DNA from 2 places in the Micromonospora lacuserhaii genome. Region 2 is predicted to be linked to the other one. Evidence: riboswitches for the same ligand, from Rfam matches in the RefSeq annotation. Region 2 holds a riboswitch; the other holds the start of a gene.

Region 1 (10,978 bases), on a different contig from region 2:
GCAGCGCCGGGGCCTCACCGATCGCCGCGGCCCGCCGGGCGAACTCCCGCAGGCCGGCGACCTGCCGCTCGCCCAGCGAGAAGTCGAGGGTACGGAAGTACGTGGCCAGGGTCGCCGCGTCGAACGGCTCCCAGCGGGCGGCCGCCTCGGCGACCTGGTCCAGCTCGGCCAGGCAGAGGTCGCGGGAGCGCAGGAACGCCTCGTGCACCTCCTTGACCATGCCGGGGTGGGCGGCGGCGAAGTCGCGGCGTACCGCCCAGACGGCGAAGACCATCGGCAGCCCGGTCCAGTCGCGCCAGGCCTGCCCGAGGTCGGTCACCTCCAGGCCGCGGCGGGGCGCCTCGTAGAGCGCGCGCAGCGCCACGTCGCCGATGAGCACGCCGGCATCCGCTTCCAGCAGCATCTGGGTCAGGTCGGGCGGGCAGCGGAAGTACTCGGGGTGGACCCCGTACCGCTCGCCGAGCAGCAACCGGGCGAGCAGCACGCCGGTCCGCGAGGTCGAGCCGAGGGCGACCCGGCCGCCGTCCAGCTCGGCGAGCGGCTTGGTGGAGACCACGTTGACCGAGAGCACCGGCCCGTCGCTGCCCACCGCCAGGTCGGGCAGGAGCAGCAGCTCGTCGGCGTGCCGCAGGTACTCGACGTGCGAGATCGGGCCGATGTCCAGGTCGCCGGCGACGAGCGCGGCACTGAGCCGGTCCGGGGAGTCCTTGTGCAGGTCGACGTCGAGCAGCGCGCCGGAGCGCATCAGCCCCCAGTAGATCGGCAGGCAGTTCAGGAACTGGATGTGCCCTACCCGGGGGCGTGCCACGCGCTCAGCCATGACCCGACGGTATCCCCGCCGGTCGGCGCCGGCTCAGCGGGCGGCCCGGGGAGTGGCCAACTCCGCATCCGCCGGACCGCTGGTCGCGGCCGGCGCCGCCGTCGGGCTCCCGTCGGACCGGGCCCGGCGGACCGAGCGGGCGACGACGGGGACGAACGCGACCGCCACCAGCAGGCCGGCGATCCCGAGGCCGGCGATCAGCGGTCGGGGCGGCAGCACGGCCAGCAGCGCGCCGCCGATCAGGTACCCGGCCATCGACCCGCCCTGCACCGCCGCGCCGTTGACCGCGTACGCCCGGGCGCGCACCGCCTCCGGCACCCGGCGGGCGGTCAGCACGTTGGCGAAGACGTTGTCCCCGCCGTTCGCCGCGCCGCCCACCAGCCAGAGCGGGACCAGCAGCGCGGCCGCCGGCACGGCGGCGGCGAGCACCACCATCAGGGAGCAGCCGCCGAGCGTCAGGAGCACGCCGTACAGCAGGGCGCCGTCGTCGGTGAGCCGGTGGGCCAACCGGGCGGCGAGCCAGCTGCCCGGCAGCATCCCGGCCATCCAGGCGGCGCCCACCAGCCCGTAGACGGTCGCGGAGGCGTCCAGGGTCTCGCGGATGAAGAAGACCTCGATGACGTTGATGCCGCCGATCGCCGTGATCACCGCGGCGGTGGTGACCACCATGGCGAGCATCAGCGGGTCCTGTCGCAGCTTCCAGACCGGGACGGCTGCGGCGGCGGCCCCGACTGCGGGCGCGGTCGGCCGGCCACCCCGTCGGGTGCGCAGCAGCAGCCCGGCGGCGACCAGCGCGAGGTAGCTCGCCGCGTTCAGCAGCAGCGGCATCCGGGTGCCGAACCCGCCCACCAGGAGCCCGGCCAGCACCGGGCCGCCCAGCGCGCCGACGGAGACGGCGGTCTGGTGCACCGCGCTGGCCCGGGGCAGGTCGTCGCGGCGGACCATCGCCGGGAGCAGGGCCGCCAGGCAGGGCTGGGTCAGCGCGAGCCCGCAGGCGAGCAGCCCCACCAGCGCCACGATCACCACGGGGTGTGCGGCGTACGCGAGCAGCAGGCAGATCGCCGACTGCACCGCGCCGACGGTGACCAGCAGGGTGCGGCTGTCCACCCGGTCGGCGACGCGCCCGGCCAGCGGGGCGAGGACCACCAGCGGCAGGGTGGCGGCGAGCAGCAGGCCGGAGACGGCGAGGCTGCCGGCGCCGGAGGCCTGGAGGGCCAGCGCCAGCGCGGTGGCGGCCAGGAACTCGCCGCAGATCGTGGTGCCCCGGGCGGCGGCGGCGAGCCAGACGTCGGACCAGCGCGACGGACCAGTTGTGAAGGACATGCTTCGAAAATAATGCTTCACGACTGATCGACTCAACCCCTACGGCAGCGGCACCACCTTGTACTGCGCTGCCACCGGGCGCGCCCCCGCCGGCGGGTCGGCCTGCCGGTTCCGCTGCCGGTACGGCTCGAACAACGCCATCACCGCCTCGTTGAGCCCGACCAGTTCCTCGGCGGTGAGCAGCAGCGTCGAGTTGCTGAGCACCACGGCGTCGTACCACTCGGCGGGCTCCTCCCCGGCCCGCCTCAGCCAGGCGCGGGTCCGCTCGATGTCCCGGGCCGCGTGCGCCTCCACCAGCGCCTGCTCGGCGGCGCGGGCGTCCGCCCCCGCGTCATGACCGGCTTCGACCCACCAGTTGTTGCCGAAGGAGCGCCACACCCGCTCCCGGGCGTCGCCCCGGCTCGGCGCCTGCTCGACCAGGCCGAACTTCGCCAGCGCCCGCAGGTGGTAGCTGGTCGCGCTCGGGGACAGCCCGACGATCTCGGCGCACTCGGTGGCGGTCGCGCCGTCCTCCTTGTTGGCCAGATGTTCGATGATCGCGATTCGGGCCGGATGGGCCAGCGCCCGCATCACCTGCGGGTCGCTGATCGTCATCCGGCGCTGCTCGGGACGCGCCTCGGTCATCCCCCCATGATCCCGGCCCCGGCTCCCCCGCACCATCACCCCGCCCGGCGGCCGGGCCGGGCCGGGCCGGGCCGGGGCAGGATCTCGGCATGAGGACGTCCGTGACCATCGGCCAGATCCCCACCGGCTGGGACATCGATGCCAACCTCGCGGCGATCGGGGAGGTGCTGGCGCAGAGCCGACCGGACGACGTCGTGCTGCTACCCGAGGGCGGTACCACCCCTCCGGAACGGACGGAAAATCGGTTGCCGCCCCCCGGGACGGGAGTAGGCTGTTTCCTTCCGCCCGACGGCCGCGGTGAGTATGCACCGCAGCGGACGTCCCCGCGCCGACCGACGAGTCGGAAACGCGAGCGGCAGCGTTTTTCCCGTGTCTGAGGAGTACGTGGATGACCCTGCACGCCCAAGAACAGACCCTGGACGCGGAGCTCGCCGCCGAGCGGGCCCACCTGGACACCTCCCGCCTCGCCCTGCGCCGGATGCGGGAACGCGCCGAGGCGCTCTTCGCCACCGGTGACAAGGTCGCCGGCGACGCGTACACCGCCGAGCAGCTCGGCCGGCACATGGCCCGACGGGTCGCCGAGCTGGCCGACGACCCGACCACCCCGCTCTTCTTCGGCCGGCTCGACTTCGGCGGGGTCGCCGACGGCCGGCACAGCGGCGAGCAGGGCGCGGAACACGCCGGGCGGGAATACCACGTCGGCCGCCGGCACGTCACCGACGAGCGGGGCGAACCGCTGGTGCTGGACTGGCGGGCGCCGATCTCCCGGTCGTTCTACCGGGCCAGCGCCCGCGACCCGCAGGGCGTCGCCGTCCGGCGCCGCTTCGGGTTCAGCGGCGGCGCGCTGACCAGCTTCGAGGACGAGCACCTGGACCGGGGCGAGGAGCTGGGCACGGCCAGCCGGATCCTCACCGCCGAGATCGAGCGCCCCCGCGTCGGGCCGATGCGGGACATCGTCGCCACCATCCAGCCGGAACAGGACGAGCTGGTCCGCGCCGACCTGGCCGACTCGATCTGCGTCCAGGGCGCGCCGGGCACCGGCAAGACCGCCGTCGGGCTGCACCGGGCCGCGTACCTGCTCTATCTGCACCGGGAGCGGCTGCGCCGGGCCGGTGTGCTGATCGTCGGGCCGAACCGGGCGTTCCTGTCGTACATCGCGGCGGTGCTGCCGGCGCTCGGCGAGGTCGAGGTCGCGCAGGCCACGGTGGAGGACCTGGTCGCCCGGGTGCCGGTACGCGCGGTCGAGGACCCGGCGGTGGCGACCCTCAAGCACGACGTCCGGATGGCGGAGGTGCTGCGCCGCGCCGTCGAGGCGCACATCGGGGCGCCGACCGAGCCGATCATGGTGTCGGACGGGTCGTTCCGCTGGCGGATCGGCCTGGACCCGCTGCACCGGATCGTCGAGGAGACCCGCCGCGAGGGGCTGCCCTACACCACCGGCCGGGAACGGGTCCGGGCCCGGGTGGTCGGGCTGCTGCAACGCCAGGCCGAGGCGCGCCGGGCCGAGTCGCCGAGCGACGCCTGGCTGCGCCGGATGGGCCGGGCCAAGCCGGTCACCGAATTCCTCGACGCGGTCTGGCCGGCGCTCACGCCGGAGGGGCTGGTGCACACCCTGCTCGGCGACCCGGCCGCGCTCGCCGCCGCGGCCGACGGGCTGCTCACCGCCGAGGAGCAGGCGCTGCTGCTCGGCAGGACGGCACCGGGGGGCGAGCAGGCGGCCGCGGACGCCGTGCCCGCGCCCCGCCGCCGGACGACGACGACCGGCACCACCCTCGGCCGCACCCCGAAGGCGACGAGGTGGACCCTTGCCGACACGGTCCTGATCGACGAGGCCGCCGGGCTGCTGGACCGGCCGGCCGGCTTCGGGCACGTGGTGGTCGACGAGGCGCAGGACCTCTCCCCGATGCAGTGCCGGGCCATCGCCCGGCGCAGCGAGCACGGCTCGATCACCCTCCTCGGCGACCTGGCCCAGGGCACCGCCCCGTGGGCCGCCACCGACTGGCGGGAGTCCCTGGCCCACCTGGGCAAGCCGGACGCGGCCGTGGTGCCGCTGAGCATCGGCTTCCGGGTGCCCGCGGTGGTGGTCGCGTTCGCCAACCGGCTGCTGCCGGCGCTCGCGGTGGACGTACCCGCGGCGGAGTCGCTGCGCCACGACGGCGCGCTCGACGTGCGTACCGTGACCGACCTGACGGCGGCGACGGTGGCCGAGGTGCGGGCGGCGCTCGCGCACGACGGCTCGGTCGGGGTGATCGCCGCCGACGACGCGGTGGACCGGCTCCGCGCGGCGCTCGCCGCCGCGGGCGTCGCCACCGCGACCGCCGAGGACGTGCAGACCGCGGAGCGGGTCACCGTGGTGCCCGCGACCCTGGTCAAGGGCCTGGAGTACGACCACGTCGTGGTCGTCGAGCCGGCCGCGATCGTCGCGGCCGAGCCGCGCGGCCTGAACCGGCTGTACGTGGTGCTGACCCGGGCGGTCTCCCGGCTGTCGGTGCTGCACACCGCACCGCTGCCCGCCCCGCTCGGCTGAGCCGGCGCCCGACGAGGGTCGACGGTTTAGCTGACGTTCTGCCCGATCTGCCCCGTACGGCGGGGATTCGGTGCCACGATGCCGGCAGGGCTGCCGGCGTGGCCGCCCCCAGCCGAGAGGGGCCGACGTGAGCACCGTCCCGCCGGGCACACCCTGCTGGGCCGACCTGGCCACCCCGGGTCTCGCCGACGCGCGGCGGTTCTACCCGGAGCTGTTCGGCTGGACCGGCCGGATCGACCCCGAGCCGGAGGCCGGCGGTTACACCGTCTTCCTCCTCGGTGGCCGGGCGGTTGCCGGCGCCGGACCGCCAGCCATCCCGGACCAGGTGCCGATCTGGTCGACGTACCTGGCGACCGACGACGCCGACCTGGTGGCCCGCCGCGTCGATCGGGCCGGCGGGCAGGTGCTGGTACCCCCGTTCGAGGTCTCCGACCGAGGGCGGATGGCGGTCTTCGCCGACCCGGCCGGGGCGACGTTCAGCGTCTGGCAGCCGATGGCGATGCCGGGGGCCGAGGTCTTCGACGTGCCGGGCGCGATGAGCTGGAACGAGCTGGTCACCCCCGACCCTGAGGGCGCGAAGGTCTTCTACGAGCTGGTCTTCGGCTGGCATCCGGACGATCAGCCGATGGGCCCGGTCACCTACACCGGCTGGCGGCTCGGCACCCGGATCGTCGCCGGGATGACGCCTCCGCTGGGCGACGGCTACCCCGCGGACCTACCCGCGTACTGGTCGGTGTACTTCGCGGTTGCCGACGCCGACGCGGCCGCCGCCCGCGCCACCGAACTGGGCGGCACCATCCTGGTCCCACCCCGGGACATCCCGGCCGGGCGCTTCGCCGCCCTGCGCGATCCCCACGGTGCCCTCTTCAACGTCATCGCCCTGGCCCGCCCCGGCGCGGGTTGATCGCCCTCGCCTGTCGGCCCCCGGGTACGACCATCAATCGAGCGACGAGTCGCCCCGACGAGCACAGGAACCGGAGCCGATCCATGACCGAGCCATCACCGGGGACCCCCGCCTGGGTCGACCTGTTCACCACCGACCCCGTTGGCGCGGCGCGCTTCTACGCGCCCCTGTTCGGCTGGGCCGTCGCTGGGGCGGATCCGGGACCCACGGACGCCGGTCACCTCGTCTTCCACCAGCAGGGCAGGCCGGTGGCCGGGTCCGGGCCGGGTGCCGGCCCGCAACAGCCGCCCGCCTGGGTGATCTACCTGGCGACGGACGACGCCGACGCGGCCGGCCAGCGGGTGACCGCCGCCGGTGGTCGGGTCCTGACAGGTCCCGTCGACATCCCGGGCTCCCGGCGGACGGCGCTCTTCGCCGACCCGGCCGGGGCTCCGTTCGGGGTGTGGCAGTCGCTCGGCATGCCCGGCGCGGACGTGTTCGACGTACCCGGCTCGCTGACCTGGGCCGAGCTGACCACGCGGGAGTGGGACAGGGCGAAGGAGTTCTACGGGTCGGTCTTCGGCTGGACGGCGGACGACCAACCGATGGGCCCGGTCACCTACACCACCTGGCAGCTGGCCGGCCGCTCCGTCGCCGGGATGATGCCCATGATCGGCGATGACTGGGGCGACCTCGCGTCGCACTGGATGGTCTACTTCGCGGTGTCCGACACCGACGCCGTCGCCGACGCGGCGCACCGGCTGGGCGGGCAGGTGTTCCTCCCGCCGACCGATCTGCCCCGGGGCCGGTTCGCGGTGCTCACCGATCCACAGGGGGCGTTGTTCTCGATCCTGGGGCCTACTGCTCCGATCTGAGCGGTCGGGGGCCGGGCCGGACGGGGACGACGAGGGGGCCGTGGTCGCCGTCGACGACGCGGACGGTCGCGCGGTAGTACGTGGCGAGCAGATGCTCGGTGAGCACCTCGGCGGGCGGGCCGACGGCGGCGACCCGGCCCTCGGCGAGCAGCACCAGGCGGTCGGCGTACTCGCCGGCGATGGAGAGGTCGTGCATGGTGGCGAGCACGGTCAGGCCGTGCTCCCGGCGGAGCTGGTCGACCAGCTCCAGCACCTCCTGCTGGTGGCCGATGTCCAGCGCGCTGGTCGGCTCGTCGAGCAGCAGCAGGGTGGCGCCCTGGGCGAGCGCCCGGGCCAGGAAGACCCGCTGCCGCTCACCGCCGGAGAGGGTGGCCAGCTCCCGACCGTGGAACGCACCGAGGTCCAGCCGGTCCAGCACGTCGTCCACGGCGGCCAGGTCGGCGGCCGACTCCCGGCCCAGCGGCGGGATGTACGGGGTACGCCCGAGCAGGACGTAGTCGAGTACCGACATCCCGGCCGGCACCACCGGGGACTGGGCGACGGTGGCCACCACCCGGGCCCGGTCGCGGCGGCGCAGCGATTCGGCGGGCGTACCGAAGAGGGAGATGGCGTGCGGCGCGGGGAGCAGGCCGCCGACGGCGCGCAGCAGGGTCGACTTGCCGGCGCCGTTCGGGCCGATCACGGTGACCCACTCACCCGGGGCGACCGTGAGGTCGACCCCGGCCAGGATCGGCACGCCGCCGAGCTTCACGTGCAGGTCGCGCACCCGCACCGCCGGCGCCGTCATGAGAACACCCGCCGGGAGGTGCGCAGCACCAGGACGAAGAACGGGCCGCCGAGCAGGGCGGTGACCACGCCGATCGGGATCTCCGCCGGCGCGGCGGCGGTCCGCGCGACCACGTCGGTCAGGGCGAGGAAGGCGGCCCCGAAGAGCAGCGAGAGGGGCAGGATCACCCGGTAGCTCGACCCGGCGAGCAGCCGCACGGTGTGCGGAACGATGATCCCGACGAAGCCGATCAGCCCGGAGGCGGAGACCGCCGCGGCGGTGCCCAGCGAGGCGGCGACGATCAGCAGGTAGCGGGAGCGCTGCGGGTGCAGGCCGAGGCTGCGGGCCTCGTCGTCGCCGACCGAGAGCACGTCCAGCTCCCGCCGGTGCAGCAGCACCACCACGGCGGTGAGCAGGAAGTACGGCAGGATCAGCCGGACGTCGTCCCAGCCGGCGGTGGCGAGCCGGCCGAGCAGCCACGAGTAGACCTGCTGGATGCTGTCGGAGTGCCGTTGCAGCAGGTAGGTCTGCCCGGCGGAGAGGAACGCGGAGACCGCCACCCCGGCCAGGATCAGCGTCGCCGGGGAGCGGCTGCGCCCGCCGGCCGCACCGAGCAGGTAGGTCATGGCCACCGCGCCGAGCGAGCCGACGAACGCGGCCAGCGGCACGGTGAGTGGCAGCCCGCTCAGCGCCGCCGTCCCCGCGCCGAGGGCGATCACCGCGGTGACCGCCAGCCCCGCCCCGGCCGCCACGCCCAGCAGGTACGGGTCGGCCAGCGGGTTGCGGAACACCCCCTGGTACGCGCCGCCGGCCAGGGCGAGCAGCCCGCCGACCAGCAGGCCGAGCACCACCCGGGGCAGCCGCAGCTCGGTGACGATGGCGATCTCCTGCTCGCTGAGCCCGCTCTCCAGGTGCACACCGGGCAGCAGGTTGAGCAGTTCGGCGGCGACGCTGCCGGGCGGCAGGCTGACCGGGCCGAGGGACACCCCGGCGACCAGGGCGACGAGCACCGCGCCGATCCCGGCGACGAGCCACCGCTTGCGCAGCCCGGCCGGTCGGGGCGTACCCCCGCTGGACCCGAACCGGGTGACCGGGCGGCGGCCCGGCGCGGCGGCGGACGCCCCGGTTCCGGGCACGGCGGACGGCCGGGACGCGTCAGGCGTCCCGGCCGGCCGGGGTTGCGTGGGTGGCACCGTCACCGACGGCGGTGGGTCACGCCGGGACCTTGGCGACCGCGTCGACGATCGTCCGGAGCTGGTCGACCACGCGCGGGCCCCAGCGGGAGGCGATGTCGTCGTCCAGGGCGACCACCTGGTTGTTCTTGACCGCGCTGACGCCGGCCCAGCCGCTGCGGGCCTTGACCGCCGCCGGGGTCATCTTGCAGCACTTGGTGTCGGCCAGGAAGACGAAGTCGGGGTTCGCCTTGACGATGACCTCCTGGGAGAGCTGCGGGTAGCCGCCGTTCTTCCCGTCGGCGTCCGAGGCGTCGGCGATGTTCTCCAGGCCGGCCAGCGCGTAGATCGAACCGATGAAGGTCTTGCTGGTGGCGCTGTACAGCTCCGGGCCCAGCTCGTGGTAGTACGTCAGCTTCTTCGCCCGCTGCGGCAGGTCCTTGGTCAGCTTGGCGATGTCGTCCTTCATCAGCTTCGTGACGTCGGCCGCCTCGGCCGGGTGGCCGGTCAGCGTGCCCAGGTCGGTGATCTGCTGGTAGCTGTCGTCCAGCGTGGTGGCGGCCGGGGTGAGCAGCACCGGGATCTTCAGCGTGGTGAGCTGGGCGACGATCTTGTTGGTGTCGTTGGAGAGCACCACCAGGTCCGGGCTCTTGCCGGCGATCGCCTCGGCGTTCGGCTGGAAGCCGGAGAGGTCGCTCTTCGGCGCGTCCGCCGGGTAGTTCGACTGGTCGTCGACGGCGGTGACCTGCTTGCCGGCGCCGATCGCGAAGAGCATCTCGGTCGCCGACGGCGAGAGCGAGACGATCTTCTCCGGGCGCTTCTCCAGCGTCAACTTGCCGACCGTGACCGGGAAGGTGGCGGCCGCGGAGCTGGCGCCGGCGGCGGGGGTGTCGGTCGAGGTCTTCTCGGCGCAGGCGCCGAGGGTCAGGGCGGCCACCGCGAGGGTGGCGGCCAGGAGCCGGGGGGTACGTCGGGACATCTGTCCTCCTGTCGGTCGAGGAGTGTGCTGCTTCGCCGACAGGGGCCGCCTGCGCGTACCCGTCCGCGAGGCGCCCTTCCTCGAGAGCGCGTGTCGCGACCAACCGCAGGCGACCTGACTCGTCCCCCGTTCCGGGTCTCCGGCGGCGCCGGACCCCGGGCGGGGGCATCACAGTTGCGGGACAGCGCCGGTTTCGCACCGGCTTCGCTGCGGGTTGATCGGTGTCACGGTAGCGCACGACCAGCGGAGATCGTCCGGACGGGAGGGTGGGTGGGGCCCCGGCGGGGGTTTGTCCGGGGCCCCACCCGGATTCAGGACGCGGTGATCGTGACGTTGTCCACAGCGGCCTCGACCAGGCTGGCGCCGGAGGCGTCCGCCGCCTCCACCTGGATCCGCACCGACTGGCCGGCGTACGGGGTGAGGTTCAGGTTCGCCACCGCCCAGGCGCCGTCCCGGTCGGCTGCCGCACCGGCCTGGTTGAGCAGGGTGGTGGTGCCGCCGGCGTGGACCACGCTGACCCGGAAGTAGTCCGCCGACGAGGCGTTGGAGCCGTGCGCCAGGTACCAGGCCAGCGAGAGGGTCAGCGTGCCGGTCGCGGGCAGGGTCACCGCCGGGGAGCGGGCGCTGGTCGCCCCGCCGTCGATGTCGTAGTCCCCGGCCGCGGTGCCGGCGAGCCGGCCGGTGACCAGGTCGTTGCTCCCGGCGTACGGGACGAGTTGCTTGGCCCCCGACGAGCTGGTGGCCTGGGCGGCGCCGCGCTCCCACGCCCCGGTGGTGGCGGTGTCCGTGCCGGCCGGGTTGGTGGTCCAGCCGGTGGCGGTCTCGAAGGTGTCCGACCAGACCGTGGTGCCACCGCCGCCGGTGCCGCAGTACTGGGACTGCTTGCCGATCGCCCGGTACGGGCAGTCGGCGTACTCGGAGAGCAGCAGCACCGCCTCCCGGTTCCGCGAGGTCTGGGCGGGGATCACCTCGTCGGGCGGGTAGAAACCGCCGCCGGTGGACGAGCCCG
Region 2 (10,978 bases):
GATCGTCCTCGGCCAGGCCCGCGGGCAACGGGTCCGCCGGGCGGTCGAGGTGGTCCTCGGCGTGGCCGCCGGTGTCCTCGTCGCCGACCTGGTGGTCCAGGCCCTCGGGCCGCAGTCCACCTGGACGGTCTTCACCGTCATCCTGCTGACCATCGCCCTCGCCGTGGCGGTCGGTGCGAGCACCGTGTCCGTGGTGCAGGCCGCGGTCTCCGCCCTCTACCTGGTGGTGGTCTCGCCGCCGACCGAGTCGCTGGTGCCGTTCCGGTTCGTCGACGCGCTGATCGGTGGTGGGGTGGCGGTGGTGGCGAGTCAGTTGATCGACGTCCGGCGGCCGCTCGCCCCGCTGGTCGCCGAGTTCCGGCGGACCTTCGACGGGCTGGCCGACACGCTCGAGGAGGTCGCCACCGCGCTCGACGAGCACGACGAGGCGGCCGCCCTGGCCGCGCTGGAGCAGGCCCGCCGGCTCGACGCCGGAGTGGAGCGGCTGCGCGGCGCCGTCCTCGCGGCCGGTGAGGCGGTCCGGCTCAATGTCCGGCGTCGTCGGCACCTCGGCCGGCTGCGCACGGTCGACGCCTCGATCGGCCAGCTCGACTACGCGGTCCGCAACGTGCGGGTGCTCGCTCGGGCCGGGGTCACCCTCAGCCGGTTGCCCACCCCCGTGCCGCCGGACCTCGGCGCGGCGCTGCGCTCTCTCGCCGAGGCGGTCCGGGCCGCCGGGGTGGCGCTCGCCAACGACCTGGAGGGCGCGGAGGAGGCCGGCGATGCCGCTGCCGGTCGCGCCGACACCGCGGCCCTGGAGGCGGTCCGGATCGCCGGGCGGCTCTTCGCCCCGGCGCAGACCCTGCCGTTGGTGATGATCGTGGGGCAGATCCGGGCCACCGCCATCGACCTGCTCCGCGGCGTACGCGGCGACGACGACGCCGCGGTGCTGGCCCGGGTGGACGAGGCGCTCGGGCTGCCCCCGATCTGACCGGGCCGGCCGGTGCCGCTCAGGCGCTGGCCCGCGCCACCAGCGTGGACGGGAAGTCGGTGACCGGGGGCACGGGGGAGCCGTGCAGCACGGCGGTGGCCGCGGCGGCGGCGATCCGGCCGACCGGGTGACTCGCCGTGGTGAGCGCGGGGGTGCTCAGGGCGGCGTGCGGAATGTCGTCGAAGCCGGCCACCGCGACGTCGCGGGGCACCCGCGCCCCGGTGTCGCGGACGCCGGCGATCACGCCCAGCGCGGTCAGGTCGCTGACCGCGAAGACCGCGTCGGTGTCCGGCCACCGGCTCAGCGCCTCGCGGGCCGCCACCCGGCCCCGCTCCGCGGTGAAGTCACCCGGCACCAGCCGGACCGGCAGCCCGGCGTCCCGCATGATCCGCCGGTAGGCGGCGACGGAGCGGCCGGCGCAGGGCAGCCAGCCCGGGCCGGTCACCATCGCGATCCGGCGGCGTCCGGTGTCGTAGAGGTGGCGGACCACCTGGTCGGCCCCGCCGGCGTTGTCCACGTCGAAGGAGGGCACCGTCCGGGAGCCGATGCCGATCGAGGCCACCCGGCCCCGAAGCGTGTCGGGGACCGCGTCGAGCAGGGCCTCGGTGGTGTTCACCAGCACCACCCCGGCCACCGCGCGGTCGTCGGCGATCCGCCGCAGCTCGTCCGGCCTGCCGAGCGGCAGCCAGTGCAGCGCCACCCCGGCGGGGTACCCCGCGCAGACCCGGGCGGCGGCGGCCACGACCCGGTCGACGTACGGGTCGTCCAGGACGGCCGCCGTCGCGCCGGAGACCGCCACGACCAGTCGTACGCCGGCCCCGCGCACCAGCGCCCGGGCCGCGAAGTTGGGCACGTACCCGAGGTGGTCCACCGCGGCCCGGACCCGGTCCCGGGCCGCGGGCGACGCGAAGCCGGTGCCCGCGACCACCCGGGAGGCGGTGGAGCGGGACACCCCGGCGAGCCGGGCGACGTCCTCAAGGGTGGCCGGGCGGTGCGGCGGGGTCATGCGATCCTCCGGATGAACGCGGCACGTGGGAGCGCTTTCGCACTGATCATGCCTTTCTTCAGCCCTTGAATGTAAGGGGCGGCACCAGCTTGTGGTGGTAGCGCTCTCAGGTGTGCGATCGTCGGGCACGTCGCCGATGAGAGGAAGCCCGTGACTTCAGCCGTCACCCAGGAGCGCACCGCCGTACCCCGCACGGTGCTCGCCGCCCGTACCGGCGTCGCGGTGGTCTTCGCCCTCAACGGCCTCGCCGTGGCCTCCTGGTTCTCCCGGGTCCCCGCCGTCCGGGAGGCCCTCGGCCTCAGCGCCGGTCGGCTCGGGCTGCTGCTGCTGGCCATGTCCGGCGGCGCGGTCCTCGCGCTGACCACCGCGGGCCTGGTCACCCAGCGCCTCGGCGCGGCCCGCACGGTGGTGCTCGCCACGGTGCTGGTGGCGGTCGGGCTCGCCGGCGTGGGCCTGGCCACCGGCGTGGCCGGCTCGCTGCCCGGCGTGGCGGTCGGCCTGTTCGCCCTCGGCTACGGCTCCGGGACCTGCGACGTGGCGATGAACGTCGAGGGCGCGGCGGTCGAGAAACGACTCGGCCGGACGATCATGCCCCGCTTCCACGCCGCCTGGAGCCTGGGTTCGGTGGCCGGCGCCGGGCTCGGCGCCGGCGCCGCCCGGCTCGGCGTGCCGGTCGCCGCCCATCTGGCGGTGCTGGCCGCGGTGGTGCTCGGCGGCACGGTGCTCGGCGCCCGCGCGTTCCTCCCCGCCCGGCCCACCGGAACGACGGCCGACGGTGGCCCGGCCGCCCGGCACGGCGGCCTGCTCGCCGCCTGGCGCGAGCCGCGCACCCTGCTCGTCGGCCTGCTCGTCCTGATCATGGCGTTCACCGAGGGCAGCGCCAACGACTGGCTCGCGGTGGCCTTCGTCGACGGGTACGGGGCCAGCGAGGCCGTCGGCGCCGCCGTCTTCGGCGTCTTCGTCGCCGGCATGACGATCGGGCGGACCGTGGGCACCGTCGCCATCGACCGGTGGGGCAGGGTGCGGGTGCTGCTCGCCACCATCCTGCTCGCCGCCGCCGGCGCGAGCCTCGCGGTGCTGGCCGGCTCCGGGCCGGTGGCGATCGTCGGGGTGGTGCTCTGGGGGCTCGGCGCGTCGCTGGGCTTCCCGGTCGGGATGAGCGCCGCCGCCGACGACGAGGAGCGGGCGCCCGCCCGGGTGAGCGTGGTCGCGACGATCGGCTACACGTCGTTCCTGGCCGGGCCGCCGCTGCTGGGGCTGCTCGGCGACCGGGTCGGGATCCTGCCCGCGCTGCTGGTGGTGCCGCTGCTGCTGATCCCGACGCTGGCGCTGGTGCCGGTGACCCGCCCGCCGGCGGACCGCTCCAGCACATAGAACATATCGCCGGCCGGCGGTTTGCGGTATCGGGCGCGCGACCGACTGCGCGGCGAGCCGCGGCTGGCTACGGTCGCCGGATGCCAACCGAGGAGATCACCGCGTCCGCCGCGGGCAGCTGGACCCTGGGCGACCGGACCGTACGCCGGATGGGCTTCGGCTCCATGCGGATCACCGCCCACCCCGACACCGATCGCGCGATCCGGGTGCTCCGCCGGGCCGTGGACCTCGGTGTCGACCACATCGACACCGCCGCCTTCTACGTCTCGCCGGGCGGCACGCTCAACGTCGGGACCGGCCCGGCCCGGTACGCCACGGAACTGATCCGCGCCGCGCTCGCCCCGTACCCGGACGACCTGGTGATCGCCACCAAGGTCGGCTTCGCGTACGACCCGGAGACCGGGCTCACCATCGCGGCCAGCCCGGCCCAGCTCCGCGCCCAGGTGCAGGAGAACCTGCGTCGGCTCGGCCGCGACCAGCTCGATCTGGTGAACCTGCGGATCGTGAAGCGGCCGGGCCGGGATTCCATCGCCGAGTCCTTCGGCGCCCTCGCCGAGCTGCGCCGGGAGGGGCTGATCCGGCACCTGGGCCTGTCCAACGTCCGCCTCGACCATCTCGACGAGGCACAGGCCATCGCCCCGGTGGTCAGCGTGCAGAACAACTACGCCATCGACAACCGGGGCGACCAGGACGCGCTGCTGCGCGAGTGCGGCGCGCGGGGGGTCGCGTTCGTGCCCTTCTTCGCCCTGGCGGGGGCCAACCGGGAGGGTGGCGCCCACACCGACCACGGCGCGGCCGTCCGCGCCGTCGCCGCCGCGCACGGCGCCACCCCTCAGCAGGTACGCCTCGCCTGGACCCTGCACCAGGGGCCGCACGTGCTGGCCATCCCCGGCACCGGTGACCCGGACCACGTGGCGCAGAACGTGGCGGCCGGCGCGCTGCGGCTGACCGCCGAGGAGCTGAGGACGCTCGGCTGACCGGCGCCGCCCAGCCGGCTGTCATCGGCCTCGCAGCCCGCTGCCAGGAACGGGTGGTGCACTGGAGGGCACGCCGAGGAGAGGAGCGGGCAGATGGGCTGGTTCAGCCGGCGTTCCCGGACCGCCGTGGGCACCCCGACGAAGCTCGACCGGGAGGCCAACCGGGACGACCTGGCCGCGCTGGAGGAGTTCGTGACCAGCCGGCAGGGAGTGGAGTTCTACCTGGAGCCGGAGACCACCGCCACCGACACCACCGTCGCCGCGATCGCCCACGACGGCGAGTGGATCCGCCGCCGCACCGGCTCGCCGCAGGCGGCGGCGAAGCTGGCCAACCGGTACGCGGTGCCGCTCTACGAGGCGGCGAGGACCGGTTACCCGGAGCGGATGCGGGCCTGGAATCGCGCGCATCCGGAGCGCCGGGCCCGCTGACCGGCTCACAGGGCGGCGCGGGCCTCGGCGAGGGTGAGCGGGTCGTCGTGGCTGGAGACGTACCAGTGCACGTCGTCGTCGAGAAGGCGGCGGGCCAGCGCGAGGTCGGGGCCGTCGTCGGGCTCGCGCAGGTGCGCGGGCGGTGGGTAGTAGCAGTCGCCGAGCAGCAGGACGCCGGAGTCCGGCACCAGCACCACGGTGGAGTCGGGGGCGTGGGCGCCGCCGATGTGCCGGAGCCGGACGCCGGCGGGCAGCTCCAGCTCGTCGGTGAAGGTGCGGGTCGGCGGCAGCACCGCGAAGTCGTCCCAGGAGTCCATCGCCAGGGCCCGGGCCCGGACGCTGTGCCCCAGGCGGGGGTTGGTCCGGGCCAGCTCCCGCAGATATCGGTGGCTCCACGGGCGGGCCGCCTCGGCGCGCAGCAGCGGCTCCCCGGCGGCGTGGCCGACGATCTCCACCCCCGGCCAGGCGCAGGCGCCCCAGACGTGGTCCCAGTGGTGGTGGGTGTAGACCAGCCAGCGTGGCTCGGGCAGCCCGGCGGCCGTCAGTGCCGCCCGGATCTCGCGGGCGTGCCCGGGGCTCTGCCCGGCGTCGACCAGCACGCTGCCGCGCTCGTCGGTGATCAGCGCCACGCTCGGCCGGACGTTGAGCGGGTCGGGGTCGCCGGGCAGCAGCCACACCCGACCGGCGAGGTGGCGAAACGTCGGATCGATGATGGTGTCGACTCCCTCCCCGCGACGGCGGACGCTCTGCGTCCCCGCCGAAGCGTAGGCGCTCGACCGCTCGGTGACTGCCCCCACCAGCGCCGCCGCCCCGCCCCCGGCCGTGCTGAACCGGAGGCGCGGAACGCTCCCGGACCCATCGGCGGGGCGGTTCCGACGAAGAGCGGCGCGCACCGTCCGAACTGGCCGGAGGGGAGAGCGCATCGCCGCCGGTCGATGGAGGTGGACCTCCGACCGGGTTGGGGGCGACGTTGACCGGCCGTCGTTTCGTGTGGCAGAGTTCGCGGCCTGACGGCAGTGAAGGAAGCCGGTGCGATTCCGGCGCGGTCCCGCCACTGTCACCGGGGAGCGATCCCCCCTCGTGAGTCACGGCCGTGCGTGCACGGTTGGAAGGCCGGGGGTGAGCGTCGATCCGGGAGCCAGGATACTTCGGCCGTCGGGATGACCCCAGGGCGTGGACACCCGAGGAGGACCCGATGACGCGCAGCGTCTCCACCGTCGACGAGATCCGTCGTATCCGCATCGAGCGCGGCAGCGCTCCCGTGCTCGTCCGTGCCGCCGCGCCTTTGGCCGGCGGCTTCGTCGTCGCTGCCGGAGGGCCGGCCGTCGAGCCGCCGGCGCCCGCATCCGACGCGCCGGCCACCCTCGGCCGGAGTGGCCTCGCGCCCGGCTCCGCCCGCCCCGCCGTACCCCGCTGAGTTCCGCACCGCGCCGCCCGCGCCCACCGGCCCCGCGCCGGTGATCCCGGCGGTTCGCCGTACCCGCTGAACCGCGTCCGCTCCCGCTCCGCCCGCGACCGCCACCCGTGGCGGCACGGGCGTCACTCTCCGGAGTCATCCGTGCGCATCCTGCTGCTCTCCACCGCCGACACCGACCTCCTCGCCGCCCGCGCCAGCGCCGCCGACTACCGGCTGGCCAACCCGGCGCGGGTCGGCGTGGCCGCCGTGCCGGCGCTGCTCGACGGGGTGGACCTGGCCGTCGTACGGCTGCTCGGTGGCCGGCAGGCCTGGCCGGACGGCCTGGCCGCGGTGCTCGCCTCCGGCGTGCCGACGGTGGTCCTCGGCGGCGAGGCGGCGCCGGACGCCGAGCTGGTGGCGGCGTCCACGGTGGCCTCCGGGGCGGTCACCGAGGCGCTGCGCTACCTGGCCGAGGGGGGACCGGCGAACCTCACCGAGCTGGCCCGGTTCCTCTCCGACACGGTGCTGCTCACCGGCGAGGGCTTCGCCCCGCCCGCGCCCACCCCGCCGTACGGCGTCCTCGGCGACCGACCGGAGGCCGGCGGGCGGCCCACCGTGGGCATCGTCTTCTACCGGGCGCACGCGCTGGCCGGGAACACCGACTTCGTCGAGACCCTGGCCGACGCGGTCACCGCCGCCGGCGGGCGGCCGCTGCCGATCTTCTGCGGGTCGCTGCGCGGGCTCGCCCCCGGCACCGGGCCGCTCGACCTCCTCGCCCGCTGCGACGTCCTCGTCGTCACCATGCTCGCCGCCGGCGGCACCGTGGCCGCCGACGCCTCCGGCGGGGGCGACGAGGACGCCTGGGACGTCGGCGCGCTCGCCGCCCTGGACGTGCCGATCGTCCAGGCGCTCTGCCTGACCAGCACCCGGGCCCAGTGGGCCGGCAGCGACGCCGGACTGTCCCCGCTGGACGCGGCGATGCAGGTGGCCATCCCCGAGTTCGACGGCCGGATCGTCACCGTGCCGTTCTCGTTCAAGCGGATCGACGCCGACGGGCTCTCGGTCTACGAGCCCGACCCGGAGCGGGCCGCCCGGGTCGCCTCGATCGCGGTCCGCCAGGCCCGGCTGCGGCACGTGCCGAACGCCGAGAAGCGGCTCGCGGTCGTGCTCAGCTCGTACCCGACCAGGCACTCCCGGGTCGGCAACGCCGTCGGGCTGGACACCCCCGCCTCGGCGGTCCGCCTGTTCGCCGCCCTCGCCGACGCCGGGTGGTACCTCGGCGACGGCCCGCTCCCCACCGACGGCGACGCGCTGATCCACGCGCTGATCGCCGCCGGCGGGCACGACGTCGAATGGCTCACCGCGGAACAGCTCGCCGCCGCCGAGGCCCGGGTGCCGGGGGAGACCTACCGGCGCTGGTTCGCCCAGGTGCCCGCGCCGCTGCGGAAGCGGATGACCGAGCACTGGGGCCAGCCGCCCGGCGCGCTCTACACCGACGGCGGGGACGTCGTGCTGGCCGGACTGCGCTTCGGCAACGTCACCCTGCTGATCCAGCCGCCGCGCGGCTTCGGGGAGAACCCGGTCGCCATCTACCACGACCCCGACCTGCCGCCCAGCCACCACTACCTGGCCGCGTACCGCTGGCTGGCCGCGCCGGTCGCCGACGGCGGCTTCGGCGCGGACGCCGTGGTCCACCTCGGCAAGCACGGCACCCTGGAGTGGCTGCCCGGCAAGGGCCTCGGGTTGGCCGCGGACTGCGCCCCCGACGCCGTCCTCGGCGACCTGCCGCTGGTCTACCCGTTCATCGTCAACGACCCCGGCGAGGGCACCCAGGCCAAGCGCCGCGCGCACGCCGTGGTGGTCGACCACCTGGTGCCGCCGATGGCCCGCGCCGAGACGTACGGCGACTTGGCGAAACTCGAACAGCTGCTCGACGAGTACGCCACCGTGCAGGCGCTCGATCCGGCCAAGGCGCCCACCGTGCAGGCGCAGATCTGGCAGCTCGTCCGGGCCGCCGAACTCCACCACGACCTGCACACCGACGACATGCCCGCGGCCGAGGACTTCGACGACTTCGTGCTGCACCTCGACGGGTACCTCTGCGAGGTCAAGGACGTGCAGATCCGCGACGGCCTGCACATCCTCGCCGAGGCGCCCACCGGCGAGGCCCGGGTCAACCTCGTCCTCGCGGTGCTGCGCGCCCCGCAGGTCTGGGGCGGCGCCCGCGCGCTGCCCGGCCTGCGCCAGGCGCTCGCCGCCAGCGTCGGCCTCGACGAGCAGGAGCTGCTCGCCGCGCCCGGCGAGCGGGTCGCCGTGCCGGAGACGCTGACCGAGGTGGTGGACGGGCCGGCGGTCACCGCCGCCGACGCGGTCGACCTGATCGAGGCGCTCGCCCGCCGGTTGGTCGTCGGAATGGAGACCCTCGGCTGGGACGAGTCCACGGTCGACGCCGTCGTCGCGGAGGTGGCCGGCCGGCCGATCCCGGACGCCGCCGAGGTGCTGCGCTTCGCCGCCCGCGAGGTGGTGCCCCGCCTCGACCGGACCACCGACGAGATCGACCGGGTGCTCGGCGCCCTCGACGGCCGCTTCGTGCCGCCCGGGCCGTCCGGCTCGCCCACCCGGGGACTGGTCAACGTGCTCCCCACCGGCCGCAACTTCTACTCCGTCGACCCGAAGGCGATCCCCAGCCGCAACGCCTGGGACGTCGGGGTGGCGCTGGCCGACTCGCTGCTCGCCCGGCACCTCGCCGACACCGGCGAACATCCGCGCTCGGTGGGGCTGACCGTCTGGGGCACTAGCGCGATGCGGACCCAGGGCGACGACATCGCCGAGGTCCTCGCGCTGATCGGCTGCCGTCCGGTCTGGGACGACCGGTCCCGCCGGGTCACCGGCGTCGAGGTGGTGCCGCTGGCCGAGCTGGGCCGCCCCCGGGTCGACGTCACCGTCCGTATCTCCGGCTTCTTCCGGGACGCCTTCCCGCACGTCGTCGCCCTCATCGACGACGCGGTACGGCAGGTCGCCGCCCTCGACGAGCCCGCCGACGACAACTACGTCCGGGCCCATGTGGACGCCGACGTCGCCGAGCACGGCGACGAACGCCGGGCCACCGCCCGGATCTTCGGCTCCAAGCCCGGGGCGTACGGGGCGGGGCTGCTGCCGCTCATCGACGCCCGGAACTGGCGCACCGACGCCGACCTCGCCGAGGTGTACGCCGTCTGGGGCGGCTACGCGTACGGCCGGGGCCTGGACGGGCGGGAGGCGCGCGTCGACATGGAACGCTCCTTCGCCCGGATCGCGGTGGCCGCCAAGAACCAGGACACCCGCGAGCACGACATCGTCGACTCCGACGACTACTTCCAGTACCACGGCGGGATGGTGGCGATGGTCCGCCACCTCACCGGCACGGCCCCCGCCGCGTACGTGGGGGACTCGGCGATGCCGCACGACGTGCGGACCCGCACCCTCGGCGAGGAGACCCGGCGGGTGTTCCGGGCCCGGGTGGTCAACCCGCGCTGGATCGCCGCGATGCGCCGGCACGGCTACAAGGGCGCCTTCGAGCTGGCCGCGACCGTGGACTACCTCTTCGGCTACGACGCCACCGCCGGCGTCGTCGACGACTGGATGTACGAGCACCTCGCCGAGGCGTACCTCTTCGACCCGGAGACCCGGGAGTTCCTGGAGCGGGCCAACCCGTGGGCGCTGCGCGGCATCACCGAACGCCTGCTGGAAGCCGCCGACCGCGGACTCTGGGCGGCGCCCGAGCCGGCCACCCTGGACCGGCTCCGCGAGACGTACCTGGCCAGCGAGGGCGACCTGGAGGACCGGAAATGACCAGCTATCCCTTCTCCGCGGTGCTCGGCATGGACGACATGCGGCTCGCCCTGCTGCTCAACGCGGTCAGCCCGGCGATCGGCGGGGTGCTCGTGCGGGGCGAGAAGGGCACCGCCAAGTCCACCGCCGTGCGGGCCCTCGCCGGCCTGCTGCCCCCGGTCGACCGGGTGGCCGGCTGCCGGTTCGCCTGCGACCCCGCCGCGCCCGACCCGGGCTGCCCGGACGGCCCGCACCCGGCGGGCCCGCCGGCCGAGACCCGTCCGGCCCGCCTGGTCGAGCTGCCGGTCGGCGCCGCCGAGGACCGGGTGGTCGGCTCGCTGGACCTGGAGCAGGCCCTCGGTGCCGGGGTCCGCGCCTACGAGCCCGGGCTGCTCGCCACCGCGCACCGCGGCCTGCTCTACGTCGACGAGGTCAACCTGCTCCACGACCACCTGGTCGACCTGCTCCTGGACGCCGCCGCGATGGGCCGCTGCCACGTCGAGCGGGAGGGCGTCTCGGTCAGCCACGCCGCCCGGTTCCTGCTGGTCGGCACGATGAACCCGGAGGAGGGGGAGCTGCGTCCGCAGCTGCTCGACCGGTTCGGGCTCACCGTCGAGGTGGCCGCCAGCCGTGACCCGGCCGTCCGGGTCGAGGTGGTCCGCCGCCGGCTGGCCGCCGACGCCGACCCGGCCGGCTTCGCCGCCCGCTGGGCCGACGCCGACGCCGAGGTGGCCGGCCGGGTCGCCACCGCCCGCCGCCGGGTCGACGGGGTACGGCTGCCCGACGCCGCGTTGCGGCAGATCGCCGAGGTCTGCGCCGCGTTCGACGTGGACGGCATGCGCGCCGACATCGTCACGGCCCGCACCGCGGTGGCGCACGCCGCCTGGGCGGGTCGGGACCGGGTCACCGCCGCCGACGTCCGGGTGGCCGCCCGGCTCGCCCTGCCGCACCGGCGCCGCCGCGACCCCTTCGACACCCCGGGGCTGGACGAGAAGGTGCTGGACGAGGCGCTGCAC

The links. Region 2 has a riboswitch for cobalamin ahead of V6U81_RS27060 (hypothetical protein). Riboswitches for the same ligand answer to the same signal wherever they lie in the genome.
Region 1: it holds a riboswitch for cobalamin, as region 2 does, so the genes downstream of both, V6U81_RS19575 (ABC transporter substrate-binding protein) here and V6U81_RS27060 (hypothetical protein) in region 2, are expected to answer to the same signal.

The regions. Positions count from the first base shown of each region.
Region 1 covers NZ_JBAKHO010000032.1:43,838-54,815, forward strand. Annotated here, with positions in the region: gene V6U81_RS19535 (menaquinone biosynthetic enzyme MqnA/MqnD family protein) at 1-820, opposite strand, end outside; gene V6U81_RS19540 (MFS transporter) at 854-2,143, opposite strand; gene V6U81_RS19545 (helix-turn-helix domain-containing protein) at 2,183-2,767, opposite strand; gene V6U81_RS19550 (HelD family protein) at 3,156-5,294, shown strand; gene V6U81_RS19555 (VOC family protein) at 5,422-6,198, shown strand; gene V6U81_RS19560 (VOC family protein) at 6,282-7,052, shown strand; gene V6U81_RS19565 (ABC transporter ATP-binding protein) at 7,036-7,839, opposite strand; gene V6U81_RS19570 (FecCD family ABC transporter permease) at 7,836-8,864, opposite strand; gene V6U81_RS19575 (ABC transporter substrate-binding protein) at 9,031-9,969, opposite strand; cobalamin riboswitch at 10,057-10,216, opposite strand; gene V6U81_RS19580 (M14 family metallopeptidase) at 10,281-10,978, opposite strand, start outside.
Region 2 covers NZ_JBAKHO010000073.1:9,888-20,865, forward strand. Annotated here, with positions in the region: gene V6U81_RS27030 (FUSC family protein) at 1-970, shown strand, start outside; gene V6U81_RS27035 (LacI family DNA-binding transcriptional regulator) at 990-1,976, opposite strand; gene V6U81_RS27040 (MFS transporter) at 2,127-3,350, shown strand; gene V6U81_RS27045 (aldo/keto reductase) at 3,431-4,327, shown strand; gene V6U81_RS27050 (hypothetical protein) at 4,421-4,756, shown strand; gene V6U81_RS27055 (MBL fold metallo-hydrolase) at 4,762-5,553, opposite strand; cobalamin riboswitch at 5,776-5,905, shown strand; gene V6U81_RS27060 (hypothetical protein) at 5,952-6,173, shown strand; gene cobN (cobaltochelatase subunit CobN) at 6,315-9,983, shown strand; partial or broken gene V6U81_RS27070 (magnesium chelatase ATPase subunit I) at 9,980-10,978, shown strand, end outside.